4 regions of the Streptomyces sp. NPDC050658 genome follow, and region 4 is predicted to be linked to each of the others. Evidence: riboswitches for the same ligand, from Rfam matches in the RefSeq annotation. Region 4 holds a riboswitch; each other region holds the start of a gene.

Region 1 (4,202 bases), on a different contig from region 4:
GGCCATTCACAAGGCCGGTCCGAGCCTCATCCTGGCGTACGCCATCGCCGGCCTCGTCATCTTCTTCATCATGCGCGCCCTGGGCGAGCTGCTCATGTACCGCGCGGTGTCGGGCTCCTTCTCGGAGTACGCGCGCGAGTTCATCGGCCCCTTCTTCGGCTACGTGACCGGCTGGACGTACTGGCTCTTCTGGGTCGTCACCGGCATCACGGAAGTCACGGCGGCCGCCCAGTACATGCAGTTCTGGACACATGACTCCATTCCGCAATGGGCGTACGCGCTGATCTTCACGGTCATCCTGTACGGCGCCAACCTGATCTCCGTGAAGCTCTTCGGCGAGCTCGAGTTCTGGTTCTCGATGGTCAAGGTCACCGCGATCATCGGCATGATCCTCATCTGCGCCGGCATCCTCACCATCGGCTTCTCCGACGCCGGTGACACCGCCTCCGTGACCCACCTGTGGGACCAGGGCGGCTTCTTCCCGAACGGCATCGGCTCCACGCTGATGACGCTGCAGATCGTGATGTTCGCCTTCCTCGCCGTCGAGCTGGTCGGCGTCACCGCGGGCGAGTCCAAGGACCCGAAGACCGTCCTGCCCAAGGCCATCAACACCGTGCCGTGGCGCATCGCCGTCTTCTACGTCGGCGCGCTGATCATGATCCTGTCGGTCGTGCCGTGGACGAGCTTCGTGCCGGGCGTCTCCCCGTTCGTCGCCGCCTTCGACAAGATGGGCCTCGGCGTCGGCGCCGCGATCGTCAACTTCGTCGTCCTGACGGCCGCGCTCTCGTCCTGCAACTCCGGCATGTACTCCACCGGCCGCATGCTGCGCGACCTGGCGCTGAACGGCCAGGGCCCGCAGTTCTTCACCAAGCTCACGAAGAACGGCCTGCCGCTGGTCGGCACCACCTTCTCCGCCGCGCTGATGCTCGTCGGCGTGTGGATCAACTACCAGTGGCCGGGCGAGGCGTTCAACTACGTCGTCTCCTTCGCGACCATCTCCGGCATGTGGGCCTGGATCATGATCCTGGTCTGCCAGATCAAGTACCGCCGCAAGTCGGACCGCGGCGAGCTGCCGAAGTCGACCTTCCGGGCGCCGGGAGCTCCGTTCACCAGCTGGTTCGCGCTGCTCTTCATCGGCATGGTGATCGTGATGATGGGCATCGACAAGGACGCCCGCATCTCGCTCTACGCGGCCCCGGTCTGGGCGCTGATCCTGGGCGTCGGCTACCTGGTCATGAACAGGCGCAACGGTCAGGCGACGGGCGGCGGCGAGTCCGCGCCGCAGGACGCGATCAAGTCCTGACGCTCGCCTGATGCGGGCCGGACTGCGGCCCGGTCCCAGCATGTGGGCCCACCCGTACCACTCCTCGGTACGGGTGGGCCCCTCTGCTTATCCTGGCTCCCATGCTGACCCTGACCCAGGCCCTCCACGACCAGATCGTCGCGCACGCGCGCCAGGACCACCCCGACGAGGCCTGCGGCGTGGTCGCGGGTCCCGCGGGCAGCGGACGCCCCGAGCGGTTCATCCCGATGCTGAACGCGGCCCGCTCGCCCACGTTCTACGAGTTCGACTCGACCGACCTGCTCAAGCTCTACCGCGAGATGGACGACCGCGACGAGGAGCCGGTGATCGTCTACCACTCGCACACGGCGACCGAGGCCTACCCCTCGCGCACCGACATCACGTATGCGAACGAACCCGGCGCGCACTACGTCCTGGTCTCCACGGCGGACACCGACGGCGCCGGCGAGTTCCAGTTCCGCTCGTACCGGATCGTCGAGGGCGAGGTCACCGAAGAAGAGGTGAAGGTCGTCCAGGCATACTGAGCCTCACCTTTGAGGCGGCAGGACCCAGGAAGCCGGTGCGAATCCGGCGCGGTCCCGCCACTGTGACCCCGCCCTCCCCGGGCGGGTCAGTCAGGAACTGACCTGCCGCCTTCTCCCACGGATACAAGGGACGCGGAATCCCTTGGAGGAGGCAAGCCCGGTCATGCCCATACCCATGTCCATGCCCATGTCCCACCGCCTGCGCGCGCTCACCGCCGCGGCCCTGCTGGTCCCGCTCGCCGCGTGCTCGTCGTCCGCGGACTCCGGGAAGGACGGCTCCGGAGCGGGCCCGAAGGCCGCGGGATTCCCGTACACCGTCACCAACTGCGGCGTGAAGACGACGTACGACGCACCCCCGAAGCGCGCCGTGACGATGAACCAGCACGCCACGGAAGTGATGCTGGAGCTGGGCCTCGCCGACCGCATGGCGGGCACGGCCTATCTGGACGACAAGGTCCTCCCGAAGTACGCGAAGGCGTACGGGGACATCCCGGTCGTCGCCAAGGAGTACCCCTCCTACGAGAAGCTCCTGGCCGCGAACCCCGACTATGTCTACGGCGGTTACGCGAGCGCCTTCCAGGCGGGCGAGGGCCGCAGCCGCACCGCACTCGCCAAGTCCGGCATCGACAGCCGCCTCAACGTGGAGGGCTGCGCGAAGCGGCCGGTGTCGATGGACGACGTGTACCGCGAGGTGCGGGAGGTCGGCAGCACGTTCGGGGTGCGGGAGCGGGCGGACCGGTGGGTGAGCGCGGCGAAGCGCGAACTGGCCGCGACGGAAGGCAGGTCGAAGGACCGCGACCCCGTCCCGGTCTTCGTGTACGACAGCGGGGACAAGTCGGCGTTCACCCTGGGCGGCCGGGGGATCGGCAACGACATCATCAAGCGTGCGGGCGGCCGCAACGTCTTCGAGGACCTGGACAGGTCCTTCGGCGACGCCTCCTGGGAGTCGGTCGTCGACCGCAGGCCGGAACTGATCGTGATCCTCGACTACGGCGGCACGACCGTGGCCCAGAAGAAGCGCCGCCTTCTGGACGACCCGGTCCTGGCGGACGTCCCCGCCATCAGGCACAAGCGCTTCGCGGTGCTGCCCCTGTCGGACGCGGTGACGGGGGTGCGGGCACCGGCGGCGGTGAAGAAGCTGGCGGACCAGCTGTGAGGTTCTCTTTCGGGGCGGTCGTCGCCGGGCTCCTCCTGGCCCTCGCGGCGGCGGCGACCGCCGGACTGGCCCTGGGCTCGGTCCGTATCCCCGTGGCCGACGTCCTGGAGATCCTCGGCGGCGGAGCCGACCCCTCCCCGTTCCGCACGATCGTCCTGGACGTGAGACTCCCCAGAGTCCTGCTCGGCGCGGTCGTCGGCGCGGGCCTGGCCGTCATAGGCACGGTCCTCCAGGCGCTGGTGCGAAACCCCCTGGCGGACCCCTTCCTCCTGGGTGTCTCCTCCGGCGCCTCGGCCGGGGCCGTGGTGGTGATCGTCCTCGGCAGCGCCTTCGGCCTGGGCGCGGGCCTCGCCACCACCGTCACGATCCCGGCGGCAGCCTTCGCCGGGGCCCTGTTCTCCCTGGCCCTCGTCTACGCCCTGGCCCGCGCGGGGGGAAACTTCGCCACCGGCCGGCTGATCCTCGCCGGAGTCGCCGTCTCGTACATCCTCTCCGCCCTGACCAGCCTGATCCTGGTCACCGCGGACAGCGCGGACCACCTCAAGGAAGTCCTGTACTGGACGCTCGGCGGGCTCGGCAGCGCCCGCTGGGACATGCTGGCGCTGCCCGCGGGCGTACTGCTCGTCGGCACGGCGCTGCTCGTCGCCCTGGCCCGCCCGCTGGACCTGCTCCTCGTCGGCGAGGAGGGCGCCACGGTGCTCGGCCTGGACACGGCCCGGTTCCGGGCGGCCGTCTTCGTCCTGGCGTCGCTGCTGACCGGCGTACTCGTCGCGTACAGCGGAGCGATCGGCTTCGTCGGCCTGATGGTGCCGCACGCCGCCCGGATGCTGGTCGGCGCCGCGCATCGCGCGCTGCTTCCGGTGGCGGCGCTGATGGGCGCGGTGTTCCTGGTGGCGGCGGACCTCGCGGCACGCACGGTCGCCGCACCGCAGGACATCCCGGTGGGGGTGCTCACGGCGCTGACCGGCGGCCCGTTCTTCCTGTGGCTGCTGCGCGGGAGCCGGAGCGGGGAGGCCGTCATATGACCGTCCTGCGTACGGAGAACCTCTCCTACCGGGTACCGGGGCCGGGCGGCCGCCTCCTCGTCGACGACGTCACCCTGCACGCCGCCGATGGCGAGACCATCGGCATCGTCGGCCCCAACGGCAGCGGCAAGACGACCCTGCTGCGCTGCGTGTACGGCACCCTCGCGCCCACCGGCGGCCGCGTCCTCCTGGAC
Region 2 (4,202 bases), on a different contig from region 4:
CCTGCGGCCGGCGCCTTGCCCCCGCCGTCGACCCAGAGCACGACGTCCGGCGCGAGCAGCCGCAGCAGGGTCTGCGCGTCCCCTTCGGCGACCGCCTCCGCGAACCGCCGGGTGACCTCGGCGCGGCGGCGCGCGTCGGCGTGCCCCTCGGGGCGCCGGGCCCGCACGTGTTCGCGGGCCCGGTGGGCGAGCTGCCGCACGGCGGCCGGGGTGCGGCCGATGATCCCGGCGGTCTCGGTGTGCGCGTACCCGAAGACCTCGTGCAGCACGAACACCGCGCGCTCCAGCGGCGAGAGGGTCTCCAGGACCACGAGGAGGGCCATCGAGACGGACTCGGCGCGCTCGACCGCCTCGGCGGCGTCCGGCACATGGCCGGGGTCGACGGCGCCGGTGAGCAGCGGCTCGGGGAGCCAGGGGCCGATATAGGTCTCGCGGCGCCGGCTGATGGCCGCCTGCCGGTCGAGGGCCTTGTTCATCGCGATGCGTACGAGATAGGCGCGCGGGCTCTCGATCGGCCGGGCGTCACGGGCCGCGTGCCGGGGCGCCCAGGCGAGCCAGGTCTCCTGGAGGACGTCCTCGGTGTCGGCGACGGTGCCGAGCATGTTGTAGACGAGGGAGAACAGCAGCTCGCGGTGGTCGACGAAGGCGCGGGTCGCGTCGTCCGCCTCGGAAGTGCCGGACATGTGGGTCTCCTCTTGTCTTCTCTGCGGAGCCCTGTTCATGTCTTCTCTCGCGGGGCTCTGTGTCCTAGGACTCCGCGGGGCGGTCCGGGTGTGACATCGGGTCCGCCGAATGTGACCGTCGCCTCACTTCCGTCTGCCGCCGCCAAGCTCCCTGACGAAACAGTCGACTTGGGCGATCATTGGAACTAGTTCTAGTTACGGCGACACAGAGCCGCCGCAGAGAGCCATGGAGAGATGAGGCGCCCGATGACGCAGGTGACCGATCCGCAGGTGACCGAGCACGGCGGTGGCGTATGGAGCGTCAAGGTCCCCATCCCCGACAACCCCCTCGGCTTCACCCTGGTCCATCTCCTGGACACCGACGGCGGGCCCGTCCTGATCGACACGGGCTGGGACGACCCGACGTCCTGGGACACCCTGGCCGCCGGTCTCGCCGCGTGCGGTACGTCCGTGGAGGCGGTGCACGGCGTCGTCATCACCCACCACCACCCCGACCACCACGGCCTGTCCGCCAAGGTCCGCGAGGCCTCGGGGGCCTGGATCGCGATGCACGAGGCCGACGCGGCGGTGGTGCGGCGCACCCGCTCCAACCCCTCGGAGCGCTGGTTCGACTACATGGCGCGGAAGCTGACGGCCGCGGGCGCCCCCGCCGAGCACGTCGCCCCGCTGCTCGCCGCGCGCGACGCGGGCCGCGCACCGAGGCTGCCCGGCCTGCAGCCCGCGCTCCCCGACCGGGACATCACTCCGGGCGAGCTGCTCGAACTGCCGGGCCGCAGGCTCCGCGCGATCTGGACGCCGGGCCACACCCCCGGCCACGTCTGCCTGCACCTGGAGGAGGAGCACCCGGCGGGGCTCGCGGGCAACGGCCGCCTCTTCTCCGGCGACCATCTGCTCCCCGGGATCACCCCGCACATCGGCCTGTACGAGGACCCGGACGACGACACGGTGACGGACCCGCTGGGCGACTACCTCGACTCCTTGGAGCGGGTCGGCCGCCTGGGTCCCGCCGAAGTGCTGCCTGCCCACCAGCACACGTTCACCGACGCACCGGCCCGCGTCCGGGAGATCCTGGCCCACCACGAGGAGCGGCTGAACGACCTGCTCGCCCTGCTCGCCGACCCCCTCACCCCCTGGCAGCTCGCCGAGCGCATGGAGTGGAACCGCCCCTGGGCCGAGATTCGCTACGGCTCGCGCAGCATCGCCGTGTCGGAGGTGGAGGCGCATGTGCGGCGCCTGGTGAAGCTGGGGCGCGCGGAGGCCGTGGGGAACGATCCGGTGCGGTACGTGGCGGTGTGAGGCCGCCGCGGTGTGGCGCGGGCCCCGGGCGCCCAGGGTCACTCGCGCTACGGGCCGGTAGAGTGAGCCCGTCGTCATCATGCCCGTACAGGGGGAAGCCGGTGCGAATCCGGCGCTGACCCGCAGCCGTGTAACACCGCCCCAAAGCGGTGAACAGCCGGAATGCCCGGTACGGAACATGACCGGCTCGCCTCATCGGACCCCCCGATGAACGGCACCGTCGAGGTATACGGAGCCGGAGCCGCCCGGAGCCGTGCCCGTCGCGCGCCCGTGCTGCCCCGCTCCCCGCAGGGAGAGGCACCCGCCGCATCATGAACGTTCGCCGCAGCGCAGCGGTCCTGGCCGCCGTCGCCGTGTTCGGTTCGGCCGCCGCCCCGGCCGCCTTCGCGGACACCGCGAAGCCGTCGCCCTCCGCCAAGCTGCCCTCCGGTCTGTACGGCGACAAGGACCCCAAGTTCGACGGGGTGTTCCGGCAGTCGTACGCCCTGCTCGCCCAGGACTCGGCCGGGGTGAAGCCCGCCGACAAGTCCGTCGACTGGCTCACCGGCCAGCAGTGCGCGAGCGGCGGCTTCGCCGCGTACCGCGCGGACGCGGGCGAGCCCTGCGACTCCAAGACGATGGTCGACACCAACGCGACCGCCGCCGCCGTGCAGGCGCTCACCGCGCTCGGCGGTCAGGACAAGGCCGTCAAGAAGAGCGTCGGCTGGCTGAAGTCCGTGCAGAACAAGGACGGCGGCTGGGGCTACAGCCCCGGCATGGACTCCGACGCCAACTCGACCGGCATCGTGATCGGCGCGCTCACCGGCGCGGGCGAGAAGCCTCAGTCGGTGAAGTCGCAGGACGGCAAGTCCCCGTACGACGCGCTGCCGAAGCTCGCCATGGACTGCGGCAAGGACGGCGGCGCCTTCGGCCTCGCCGACATGAAGACCGGCAAGCTCGCGCCGAACGCGGACGCGACGGCGGCCGGTGTGCTCGGCGGCTACGGCCGGGGCCTGGTCGTGGCCCCGTCCAAGGCGACGAAGCCCGCGTCCCCGAAGTGCACGGAGGCGAAGACCGCCGAGCAGGCCGCGTCGAACGGCACCGGCTACCTCCTCAAGACCCTCGCCAAGACCGACGACCACCTGATGTCGGCGATGCCCGGCGCCAAGGCCCAGCCCGACTACGGCAACACCGCGGACTCCGTGCTCGCGCTCGCCGCGGCCGGTCAGCCGGAGCAGGCGAAGAAGTCGGCGCAGTGGCTGGCGGAGAACTCCGCGGACTGGGCGAAGACGTCCGGCCCGGCCGCCTACGCCCAGCTGATCTTCGCCGCCCACGCCTCGGGCCTCGACGCGCGCGACTTCGGCGGCGCGGACCTGGTCAAGCAGCTCAACGCGCAGGGTCCCGCCCCGCAGGCCACCGAGGAGCCGGGCGACAAGAAGAAGGACGACGACAACGGCGGCGTCAGCGTGTGGTGGATCGTCGGCGTCGGCCTGGTCTTCGGCGCGGGCATCGGCTTCCTCTTCAGCGGCCGCAACAAGAAGCAGCAGCTGTGACCCGTCCCCGTCCGCACCGCCCCGTACGGCTCGTCGTCGGGGCGGTGCTCGCCGCGCTCCTCGCCCCCCTGTTCACGGTCGTCGCCGCCGCGCCCGCACAGGCCGCCGGCTACCGCTACTGGTCCTTCTGGGACCGGGACGGCTCGACGTGGACGTACGCGAGCCAGGGTCCGAGCACCGCGCGGCCCGAGGACGGGGCCGTGCAGGGCTTCCGGTTCTCCGTGTCCGAGGACTCGAAGGACGCCGCGAAGCCGCGCGGCGCCGCCGACTTCGACACGATCTGCGCCAAGACCCCGGCCGAGGACGGTCACAAGCGCGTCGCGCTCGTCATCGACTTCGGTACGCCGGGTGACGCGCCCGGCGGCGAGACCCCGCCGAAGCCGCGGACCGCGTGCGCGCGCGTCGCGGACGACGCGACCAGCGCGGACGCCCTCGCCGCCGTGGCCAAGCCGCTGCGCTACGACAGCAACGCGCTGCTGTGCGCCATCGCCGGCTACCCGAAGTCGGGCTGCGGCGAGCAGGTCGCGGGCGACGGCGGGGCGGACGGCGGGGCCGAGAAGAAGCCCACCGCCGCCGAGTCCGGGGCGTCCGACGCGACAGACGGCTCCGGCGGTCCTTCCGTCGGTCTGATCGCGGGTGTCGCGGCCATCGCCCTGCTCGGTGCCGCCGCCGTCTGGCAGGCCCGCCGCCG
Region 3 (4,202 bases), on a different contig from region 4:
GTCGAGGTGGTTGGTGGGCTCGTCCAGGAGGAGTTCGCGGGGTTCCTGGGCCAGGGCGCGGGCGATCTGGACGCGTTGGCGTTCACCGCCGGAGAGGGTGTGCCAGGACTGGGCGGCGCGGTCGGCGAGGCCGGTGCGGGCCAGCGCATCGGAGACCGCCTCGTCGTCCCGCGCGGCGGGCGCCGACCAGGCCCTGCGGTGCGGGACACGGCCCAGACGTACGACATCACGTACCGTCAGTTCGACCTGTGTGTCGGCGTGTTGGTCGACCACGGCCAGTCTGCGCGCCACGGTCCTGCGGCCGAGTTCCGGCAGCGGGCTGCCGTCCAGGGTGACCACGCCCGACGCCGGGGACAGGACGCCGGACAGCAGGCGCAGGAGGGTGGACTTGCCCGAGCCGTTGGGGCCGAGCAGGCCCACCGTCGCGCCGGGCCGCGGAGCGATGCTCACCCCGTCGACGATCAGCCGGCCGCCCGCCCGCAGACTGACCCGGTCCGCCCGCAGGCCCTCGCCGTCTGACCTCATGTCATCGCCTTCCGCGTGCGGTAGAGGACGAGGACGAACGCCGGGACCCCGATGAGGGACGTGACGACACCCACCGGCACCTCCTGCGGGTCCAGGACCGTACGGGCCAGTGTGTCCACCCAGACCAGGAGCACCGCCCCCGCGAGCGCCGTGACCGGGAGCAGCCGGGCGTGCCCCGGTCCGACCACCGCGCGGGCCGCGTGCGGCAGGGCCAGGCCCACGAAGCCGATCGCGCCCGCGCTGCTGACCAGGACCGCCGTGAGCAGGGCCGTGGCGGTGAGGAGGATGAGACGGGTGCGGGCCACGTGGACGCCGAGGGTGGCCGCCGCGTCCTGGCCGAACGCGAACGCGTCCAGGGTGCGGGCCTGCGTCAGGCACACGGCGAGCGTCACCAGGAGGACCGCCGAGCCGATCCATACGTCGGTCCAGCCCACCCCGCTGAGCGAGCCGAGCAGCCAGAACAGCACCCCGCGCGTCGTCTCCGCGTCGGACGCCGTGAGGACCACGAACGAGGTGAGCGCGGAGAACAGCTGCATCGCCGCCACCCCGGAGAGCACGACCCGGTCGGCGCTCCCGCCCAGCGCGTGGCTGAGCAGCAGCACCAGGGCGAACGAGCACAGCGCCCCGGCGAAGGCCCCCGCGGAGACCGACACGACTCCCCCGCCGACGCCCAGGACGACCACCGCGACCGCCCCCGTGGACGCCCCGGAGGAGACGCCGAGCACGAACGGGTCGGCCAGCGGATTGCGCAGCAGCGACTGCAGGACCGCCCCGCACACCGCGAGCCCCGCGCCGCACACCGCCGCGAGCAGCGTGCGCGGCATCCGCAGGTTCCAGACGATGCCGTCCCGGATCGGCGTCAGACCCGTCTCTCCGCCGCCGAGGTGCGCCATGACGGCCGAGAACACGTCCGGTACGGAGATGTCGGCGGGGCCGATGGTGACGGTGACCGCCACGGAGAGCACGAGCGCCGCCACACCCGCTCCCCAGGCGAGCACCCCGCCGCCCGCGGCGGCGGCCCTCACTTCGCGAGCCCGAACTCGCGCAGCGCGTCCGCGACTTGCTCCACCCCGTCCACCGTACGGATCGTGGGGTTCATCGCCTGGCCGCTGAGCAGGACGTACCGCTTCTTCTTCACGGCGGTCAGGTTCTTGGTGACTGGGTTGGACTCCAGGAACTCGATCTTCTTCTTCGCGGACTCGGCGCTCTGCGCCTTGCGCGTGAGGTCGCCGATGACCAGGACGTCGGGGTCGCGGTCGGCCACGGTCTCCCAGTTGATCTGGGGCCACTCCTCGCGGGTGTCGTCGAAGACGTTCTTCGCGCCGAGTTCGCGGGTGATGATGCCGGGGGCGCCGCAGCAGCCCGCGATGTAGGGGGCCTTGGAGTCGGAGAACCAGTAGAGGAGCGTCGCGTCGGAGGCGTCGATGCCCTTCTTGGCCTTGGCGAGCCGCGCCTTCAGGTCGGCGACCAGACGCTCGCCGCGCTTCTCCACCCCGAACGCCCGCGCCAGGTCGCGCACTTCGCCGTAGACGGTGTCCATGGTGAGCGCCTTGACGCGGCTGCCGTCGCCGTCGCCGGTGTTGTCCTTGCCCGCGCAGTCGGTGGGCGAGACGTAGGAGGGGACGCCCAGTTCGGCGAACTTGGCGCGGTCGGCGGTGCCGCCCTTGCCGACCGTCGCGAGGAAGGAGGCGGTCACGAAGTCCGGCTCCTTGTCCAGGACCTTCTCGAAGGAGGGATAACGGTCGGAGAGCCGCTCGACCTTCGCGTTCTCCTTCTCCAGACCCTTGAGCACCGGATCGGTCCAGGTGCCGGTGCCGGCCATGCGGTCCGCGAGGCCGAGGGAGAGCAGGATCTCCGTGGAGCCCTGGTCCAGGGAGACGGCCCGCCGGGGCGGCGCCTTCAGCTCCGACTTCTTGCCGCAGGACGTGAGCGTCAGCGGATAGCCGGCGGCCTTCTTCCCGTCCGACGTCGCGGAGGAGCCGCCGCCGCAGGCGGTCAGGGTGAGGGCGAGGCAAACGGCCAGGACGCCGGATATCCGCACATGACGGGCGGTGGAGGACACACGTACCTGACGGGCTGTGGAGGACACACGATCCCTTGAGTCTCACGGCTCATACGCGGAGCCTGGCCTGCTTCGTCACCTCCGCCGCCCGGTGCGCGGACGGAGGTGCCAGCAGGTCTTCGGACTCGGGGATCGGCCGGACGGGGCGCCTTCCCAGGCGTCCGCGGACGCCCAGTGGCCGTTGCCCCGCCCGTTCCCCCTCACCGCTGCGCGTCAGTTCCGGATTCGCACCGGATTCCCTGGCCCTGGTGTGGGTTGACTGGCTTGCGCAAGTTACCACGCGAGGTCAGGGCGCCTTCTGGGGCCTCGGGGCACCCCGGTAGGTCCCGAAGGACCACTTGTTGCCCTCGGGATCGGCGATCGCGAACTCCCGGCTGCCGTACGGCTGGTCCTCGATCTCCCGGATGATCTTCACTCCGGCGTCGGTGAGCCGCCGGTACAGGTCGTCGACGTGGTCCGTGACGACGTACGCCCCGAAGGTGCCCGGCTTCAGGCACCAGTCCTGGGACGTCTCGTCGTACGAACCGAGCATGATCGCGCCGCCCTCGGGCCAGTCGAGCTCGGCGTGGGCCACCTTGTCGCCGTCTTCGTATACGGCGGTGCGCAGGAAGCCGACGGTGCCGACGAGGAAGTCGATCAGGGCGGGTGCGTCATGGGCCTGGAGCGTCGGCCAGACGTCCGGAGAGCGCTCGGCGGAGGCGGACCGGGGCTGCCGGTCTTCAGTGGTGTTCTCGGTGGTGTTCTCAGTGGCGTTCTCAGTGGTGTCCATGGCTCCTACTCTTCGCCCCCGCCGTGGCTCCCGGCTTGGATATTCCGGCACTCTTCGGCCACCCAGCCGGTGGGGCTCGTGCCGGTGTACTGCCGGAAGTCCCGTACGAGGTGGGAGTGGTCGTAGTAGCCGCAGTCGGCGGCGACCCCCGCCAGATCGGGCGCGGCACCCGCGGCGACGGAGCGGACGATCGCGGTGCGGGCCCGCTGGAAGCGCATCAGGCGGGCCGCCTGCTTCGGGGTCACGCCCGTCTCGGCGCGGAACAGCGCGGTCAGTCGGCGCTCGCTGAGCGCGACGTGCCGGGAGAGACCGCCGATCGTGCCCGCGCCCCGGTGTCTGGCCAGCCAGGCCCAGGCCTCGGCGACCTCGGGACGTACGGATCCCCCGTCGTCGGAGGCCGCGCACCGGCGCAGATAGCCGGACAGCGCCGCGAACCGCTCCTCCCAGCCGCCCTGCCCGCACAGCCGCTCCCGGACCTCGGTGGCACTCCGCCCCATCACCTCCGCGCCGGACGTGATCAGGTCGCCGCCGAGTTCGGCCGCCGGGACGCCGAACAGGGCGCGGGCGGCGAGCGGATGGACGGCGAGCTGGATGCCCGCCTCGTGCTCGGGCCTGACGACGTACGCCGGGCTCTGGTGCAGTCCGCCGAGGACGATGTCCGTGCGGCAGGCGTCGGCGCCGCCCGCCTGCTCGGGGGTGGCGCCGCCGACGACCGGGCCGTCCAGGGAGAAGATCAGCGTCAGATACGGGGACGGTACGCCTCGGTGCAGGCCCGGCCGCTCGGCCGCGGTGCGGTAGCCGACCGCGGACACGACCATGCCGTCGAGCCGTGGGACGGCCCGCACG
Region 4 (4,202 bases):
CTGCGGTCTGGCGGCCCGGGCGAAGGAGGAGACGTTCACCTTCTACCGCCACAACACCGTCATCTCCTCCAGCGTGACCACCGCCGAGCAGGCCCATGACCTGGTCCGCTCCTATCTGCGCAACCAGGAGTCGCTGGCCGAGGGAGGTCCGGAGGCGGCCGCCGCCGACGAACTCGTCGACGAGGTCGTCGACGCCCGCCTCGACAGCGAGGAGTTCGTCTGCCGGCTGCGCACCCTCTCGGAGATCGTCGCGGAGGAGTCGATCGACCGGATCGACCTGCTGAAGATCGACGTGGAGAACGCCGAGTACGAGGTGCTCAAGGGCATCCACGCCCGCGACTGGCCGAAGATCCGCCAGCTCGTCGTCGAACTCCACGACGTCGACGGCCAGTTGGACAAGGTCGTCACCCTGCTCGAGGCCCTCGGCTACGACCTCGTCTGCGAACAGGACAACCGGCTGCTGCGCAACACGACGCTCTACAACATCTACGCCCGCCGCCCCGACGCGACGGACGCGACGGACGCGCCCAGGACCCCCGCGCCCGTCGGCGCACCGGAGCGCTGGTCGGGCCGCGCCGCGCTGCTCACCGACGTACAGAACAGGCTGCGCGCGGCGCTGCCCGAGTACATGCTGCCCGCCGCGCACGTCCTGCTCGAAGAGCTGCCGCTCACCCAGAACGGCAAGCTCGACCAGCGGGCGCTGCCCGAACCGGCGGTCCAGGGCAAGGCCTATGTCGCGCCGCGCACCCCGGAGGAGGAGAAGCTGTGCGAGCTGATCGCCGAGGTGCTCCGCATCGAACGGGTCGGCCTGGACGACAACTTCTTCGAACTGGGCGGCGACTCACTCCTCGCGACCCGGCTCACCAGCAGGATCGGCAAGACGCTCGGGGTGACCGTGCTCATCCGCGCGGTGTACGAGGCCCCGGACATCGCGGAACTCGCCCTCGTGGTGAAGAACGCGCCGGCCGCGAACCAGCCGAAGCTGCGCAGGGTCGACAGGAGCGCCCGCTGACGAGGAGGCGAGGGCTCAGCCCCGGCGCCTGCCGAGGAAGCGGCGGACCAGCGGCGGGGCGGCGGCGCCCACCACGAGAGCGGCCAGCGGAACGGCGACGTCCAGCCAGGGCGTACGGATCGGCCGGTACACGGCGGCGCCGTCCCTGATCTCGATGAAGCCGCGCGGCCGGGCCCGGACGCCCCCGGCCGCGCCGTCCTCGCCGCTCGCGGCGCCCTCGGCGGCCGCGCCCTTGCTCCCGATGCCGCCGCCGACCCCGAAGCCGACCTCGGCGACCGGGATGACGGTGACGCCGTCGGTGGTGACGGGCTCGCCGTAGACGACCTTCACCGACGCCTGGTCGCCGAGTTTCTCCGTGAGCCGCTGCAGCGGGGTGACGGAGGCGTGGGCGGCGGCCACGTCCACCGGCGGGGTGGTCTTGGCCGGAACGTCCGGGGCGGTCATCGGGTGCCTCCTGGGGGCGATATGTACGACGCGGCCTCACGATAGGCCGTATAGGCTGACCGACGCAGCTGGTTCGCCCTGCCCGCCAGGCAGGCGCGTCGCAAGAGGGAACCCGGTGGGAATCCGGGACTGCCCCGCAGCGGTGAGCGGGAACGACCGCCGTCATACGCACTGGACCCGAGCGGGTCCGGGAAGCGACGGCCAGTAGGTGCCTCGTCCTCCTCCGAGAGGCCTGGCGTGCCCGCGAGTCCGAAGACCTGCCACTGCCCGTGCGCGACGGAGCGCACGGAATCTCGGTGACCTCGAGGGCGGGTCGGCGGCAGCGGCGGGCACCCCTGGAGGGGGCCGCCCCCTTCGCCATCCTTCGCGCCATCGCCGGTTCCGGGAACCCAGGACGAGTACTCGCGAAGGAGAGTTCCGTGACCGCCACACCCACGGCCCGCACCGCCGGCGCCACCGTCTACGGCTACCCCCGGCAAGGCGCCGACCGGGAGCTGAAGAAGGCCGTCGAGGGCTACTGGAAGGGCCGCGTCGACGCCGCGGCCCTGCGCCTGACCGCCGCCGAACTGCGCCGCGCCAACTGGCGCAGGCTCGCCCACGCCGGTGTCGACGAGGTGCCGACCGGCGACTTCTCGTACTACGACCACGTCCTCGACACCAGCGTCATGGTCGGCGCCGTCCCGGACCGCCACCGCGCCGCGGTCGAGGCCGACGCCCTCGACGGATACTTCGCCATGGCGCGCGGCACACAGGACGTGGCGCCGCTGGAGATGACCAAGTGGTTCGACACCAACTACCATTACCTCGTCCCCGAGTTGGGGCCCGACACCGTCTTCGCCACGGACTCCCGCAAGCAGGTCACCGAACTGCGCGAGGCGCTCGGCCTCGGACTGAAGGCGCGCCCCGTCCTGGTCGGCCCCGTCACCTATCTGCTGCTCGCCAAGCCTGCCCCCGGCGTCGCCCCCGACTTCGAGCCGCTGACGCTGCTCGACCGGCTCCTTCCCGTGTACGCCGAAGTCCTCGCCGACCTGCGGGCGGCGGGCGCCGACTGGGTCCAGCTGGACGAACCCGCCCTGGTCCAGGACCGCACCCCCGCCGAACTGAACGCCACCGCCCGCGCCTACCGCGAACTCGGCGCCCTCACCGACCGGCCCCGGCTCCTCGCCGCCTCCTACTTCGACCGGCTCGGCGAGGCCCTGCCCGTCCTCGCCAAGGCACCCGTCGACGGACTCGCGATCGACTTCACCGGACCCGCCGCCGCCAACCTCGACGACCTCGCCGCCGTCGGCGGCCTGCCCGGCAAGCGACTGGTCGCCGGAGTCGTCGACGGCCGCAACGTCTGGATCAACGACCTGGAGCAGTCCCTGGCGACCCTGGGCACCCTGCTCGGACTGGCCGACCGGGTCGACGTGGCCGCCTCCTGCTCCCTGCTGCACGTCCCGCTGGACGCCGCGGCCGAGAAGGGCCTCGACCCGCAGCTCGCCCGCTGGCTCGCCTTCGCCCGGCAGAAGAGCACCGAGATCGCCACCCTCGCCCGCGGACTGACCGAGGGCACCGACGCCATCGCCGCCCAACTCGCCGCCAACCGCGCCGACCTGGCGTCCCGCGCCGGCTCCTCGCTCACCCACGACCCGGCGGTGCGCGCCCGCGCCGCCGCCGTCACCGCAGCGGACACCCGCCGCTCCCAGCCGTACGCCCAGCGCACCGCCGCCCAGCGCGAACGGCTCCGCCTGCCGCTCCTGCCCACCACCTCCATCGGCTCCTTCCCGCAGACCGGCGAACTGCGCACCGCCCGCGCCGACCTGCGCGCCGGACGCATCGGCACGGCCGCCTACGAGGAGCGCATCGAGGCCGAGATCCGCGAGGTCGTCGCCTTCCAGGAGAAGACCGGCATCGACGTCCTGGTGCACGGCGAACCCGAACGCAACGACATGGTCCAGTACTTCGCCGAACAGCTCACCGGCTATCTCGCCACCCAGCACGGCTGGGTCCAGTCCTACGGCACCCGCTACGTCCGCCCGCCGATCCTGGCCGGTGACATCTCCCGCCCCGAGCCGATGACCGCCCGCTGGACCGCGTACGCCCAGTCGCTCACCCAGAAGCCGGTCAAGGGCATGCTCACCGGCCCGGTCACCATGCTCGCCTGGTCCTTCGTCCGCGACGACCAGCCGCTCGCCGACACCGCACGCCAGGTCGCCCTCGCCCTGCGCGACGAGGTCAACGACCTTGAGGCGGCCGGGAGTCCGGTGATCCAGGTGGACGAGCCCGCGCTGCGCGAGACCCTGCCGCTGCGCGCCGCCGACCACGCCGCGTACCTCGGCTGGGCCACCGAGTCCTTCCGGCTCAGCACCTGTGGCGTCCGTCCCGACACCCAGATCCACACCCACATGTGCTACGCCGAGTTCGGCGACATCCTCGCCGCCATCGACGACCTCGACGCCGACGTCATCAGCCTGGAGGCGGCCCGCTCGCACATGCGGGTCGCCGACGAGCTCGCCGCGGCCGGCTATCCCCGGGAGGTCGGGCCCGGCGTCTACGACATCCACTCGCCGCGCGTGCCCGACGCCGACGAGGCGACTGCCTTGCTCCGCAAGGGACTTGAGGCGATTCCCGCCGAGCGGCTCTGGGTGAATCCGGACTGCGGCCTGAAGACCCGCGGCTGGCCCGAGGTCCGGGCCTCCCTGGAGAATCTCGTCACCGCCGCCCGAAAGCTCCGTTCCACCCTCTGACCAGGGGCGTACGCGGT

The links. Region 4 has a riboswitch for cobalamin ahead of metE (5-methyltetrahydropteroyltriglutamate--homocysteine S-methyltransferase). Riboswitches for the same ligand answer to the same signal wherever they lie in the genome.
Region 1: linked by a shared signal. The riboswitch ahead of ACIBKX_RS06325 (ABC transporter substrate-binding protein) and the one ahead of metE (5-methyltetrahydropteroyltriglutamate--homocysteine S-methyltransferase) in region 4 are both predicted to bind cobalamin.
Region 2: linked by a shared signal. The riboswitch ahead of ACIBKX_RS03355 (prenyltransferase/squalene oxidase repeat-containing protein) and the one ahead of metE (5-methyltetrahydropteroyltriglutamate--homocysteine S-methyltransferase) in region 4 are both predicted to bind cobalamin.
Region 3: linked by a shared signal. The riboswitch ahead of ACIBKX_RS02580 (ABC transporter substrate-binding protein) and the one ahead of metE (5-methyltetrahydropteroyltriglutamate--homocysteine S-methyltransferase) in region 4 are both predicted to bind cobalamin.

What each region holds. Positions count from the first base shown of each region.
Region 1 covers NZ_JBITGM010000001.1:1,414,465-1,418,666, reverse strand. Annotated here, with positions in the region: gene ACIBKX_RS06335 (amino acid permease) at 1-1,303, shown strand, start outside; gene ACIBKX_RS06330 (M67 family metallopeptidase) at 1,405-1,827, shown strand; cobalamin riboswitch at 1,791-1,948, shown strand; gene ACIBKX_RS06325 (ABC transporter substrate-binding protein) at 2,015-2,983, shown strand; gene ACIBKX_RS06320 (iron ABC transporter permease) at 2,980-4,008, shown strand; gene ACIBKX_RS06315 (ABC transporter ATP-binding protein) at 4,005-4,202, shown strand, end outside.
Region 2 covers NZ_JBITGM010000001.1:721,698-725,899, forward strand. Annotated here, with positions in the region: gene sigJ (RNA polymerase sigma factor SigJ) at 1-683, opposite strand, end outside; gene ACIBKX_RS03350 (MBL fold metallo-hydrolase) at 930-1,979, shown strand; cobalamin riboswitch at 2,043-2,168, shown strand; gene ACIBKX_RS03355 (prenyltransferase/squalene oxidase repeat-containing protein) at 2,291-3,511, shown strand; gene ACIBKX_RS03360 (SCO2322 family protein) at 3,508-4,202, shown strand, end outside.
Region 3 covers NZ_JBITGM010000001.1:547,786-551,987, forward strand. Annotated here, with positions in the region: gene ACIBKX_RS02570 (ABC transporter ATP-binding protein) at 1-525, opposite strand, end outside; gene ACIBKX_RS02575 (iron chelate uptake ABC transporter family permease subunit) at 522-1,550, opposite strand; gene ACIBKX_RS02580 (ABC transporter substrate-binding protein) at 1,547-2,587, opposite strand; cobalamin riboswitch at 2,680-2,866, opposite strand; gene ACIBKX_RS02585 (VOC family protein) at 2,874-3,356, opposite strand; gene ACIBKX_RS02590 (helix-turn-helix domain-containing protein) at 3,362-4,202, opposite strand, start outside.
Region 4 covers NZ_JBITGM010000010.1:62,423-66,624, reverse strand. Annotated here, with positions in the region: gene ACIBKX_RS30145 (amino acid adenylation domain-containing protein) at 1-1,012, shown strand, start outside; gene ACIBKX_RS30140 (spore germination protein GerW family protein) at 1,028-1,456, opposite strand; cobalamin riboswitch at 1,559-1,715, shown strand; gene metE (5-methyltetrahydropteroyltriglutamate--homocysteine S-methyltransferase) at 1,876-4,185, shown strand.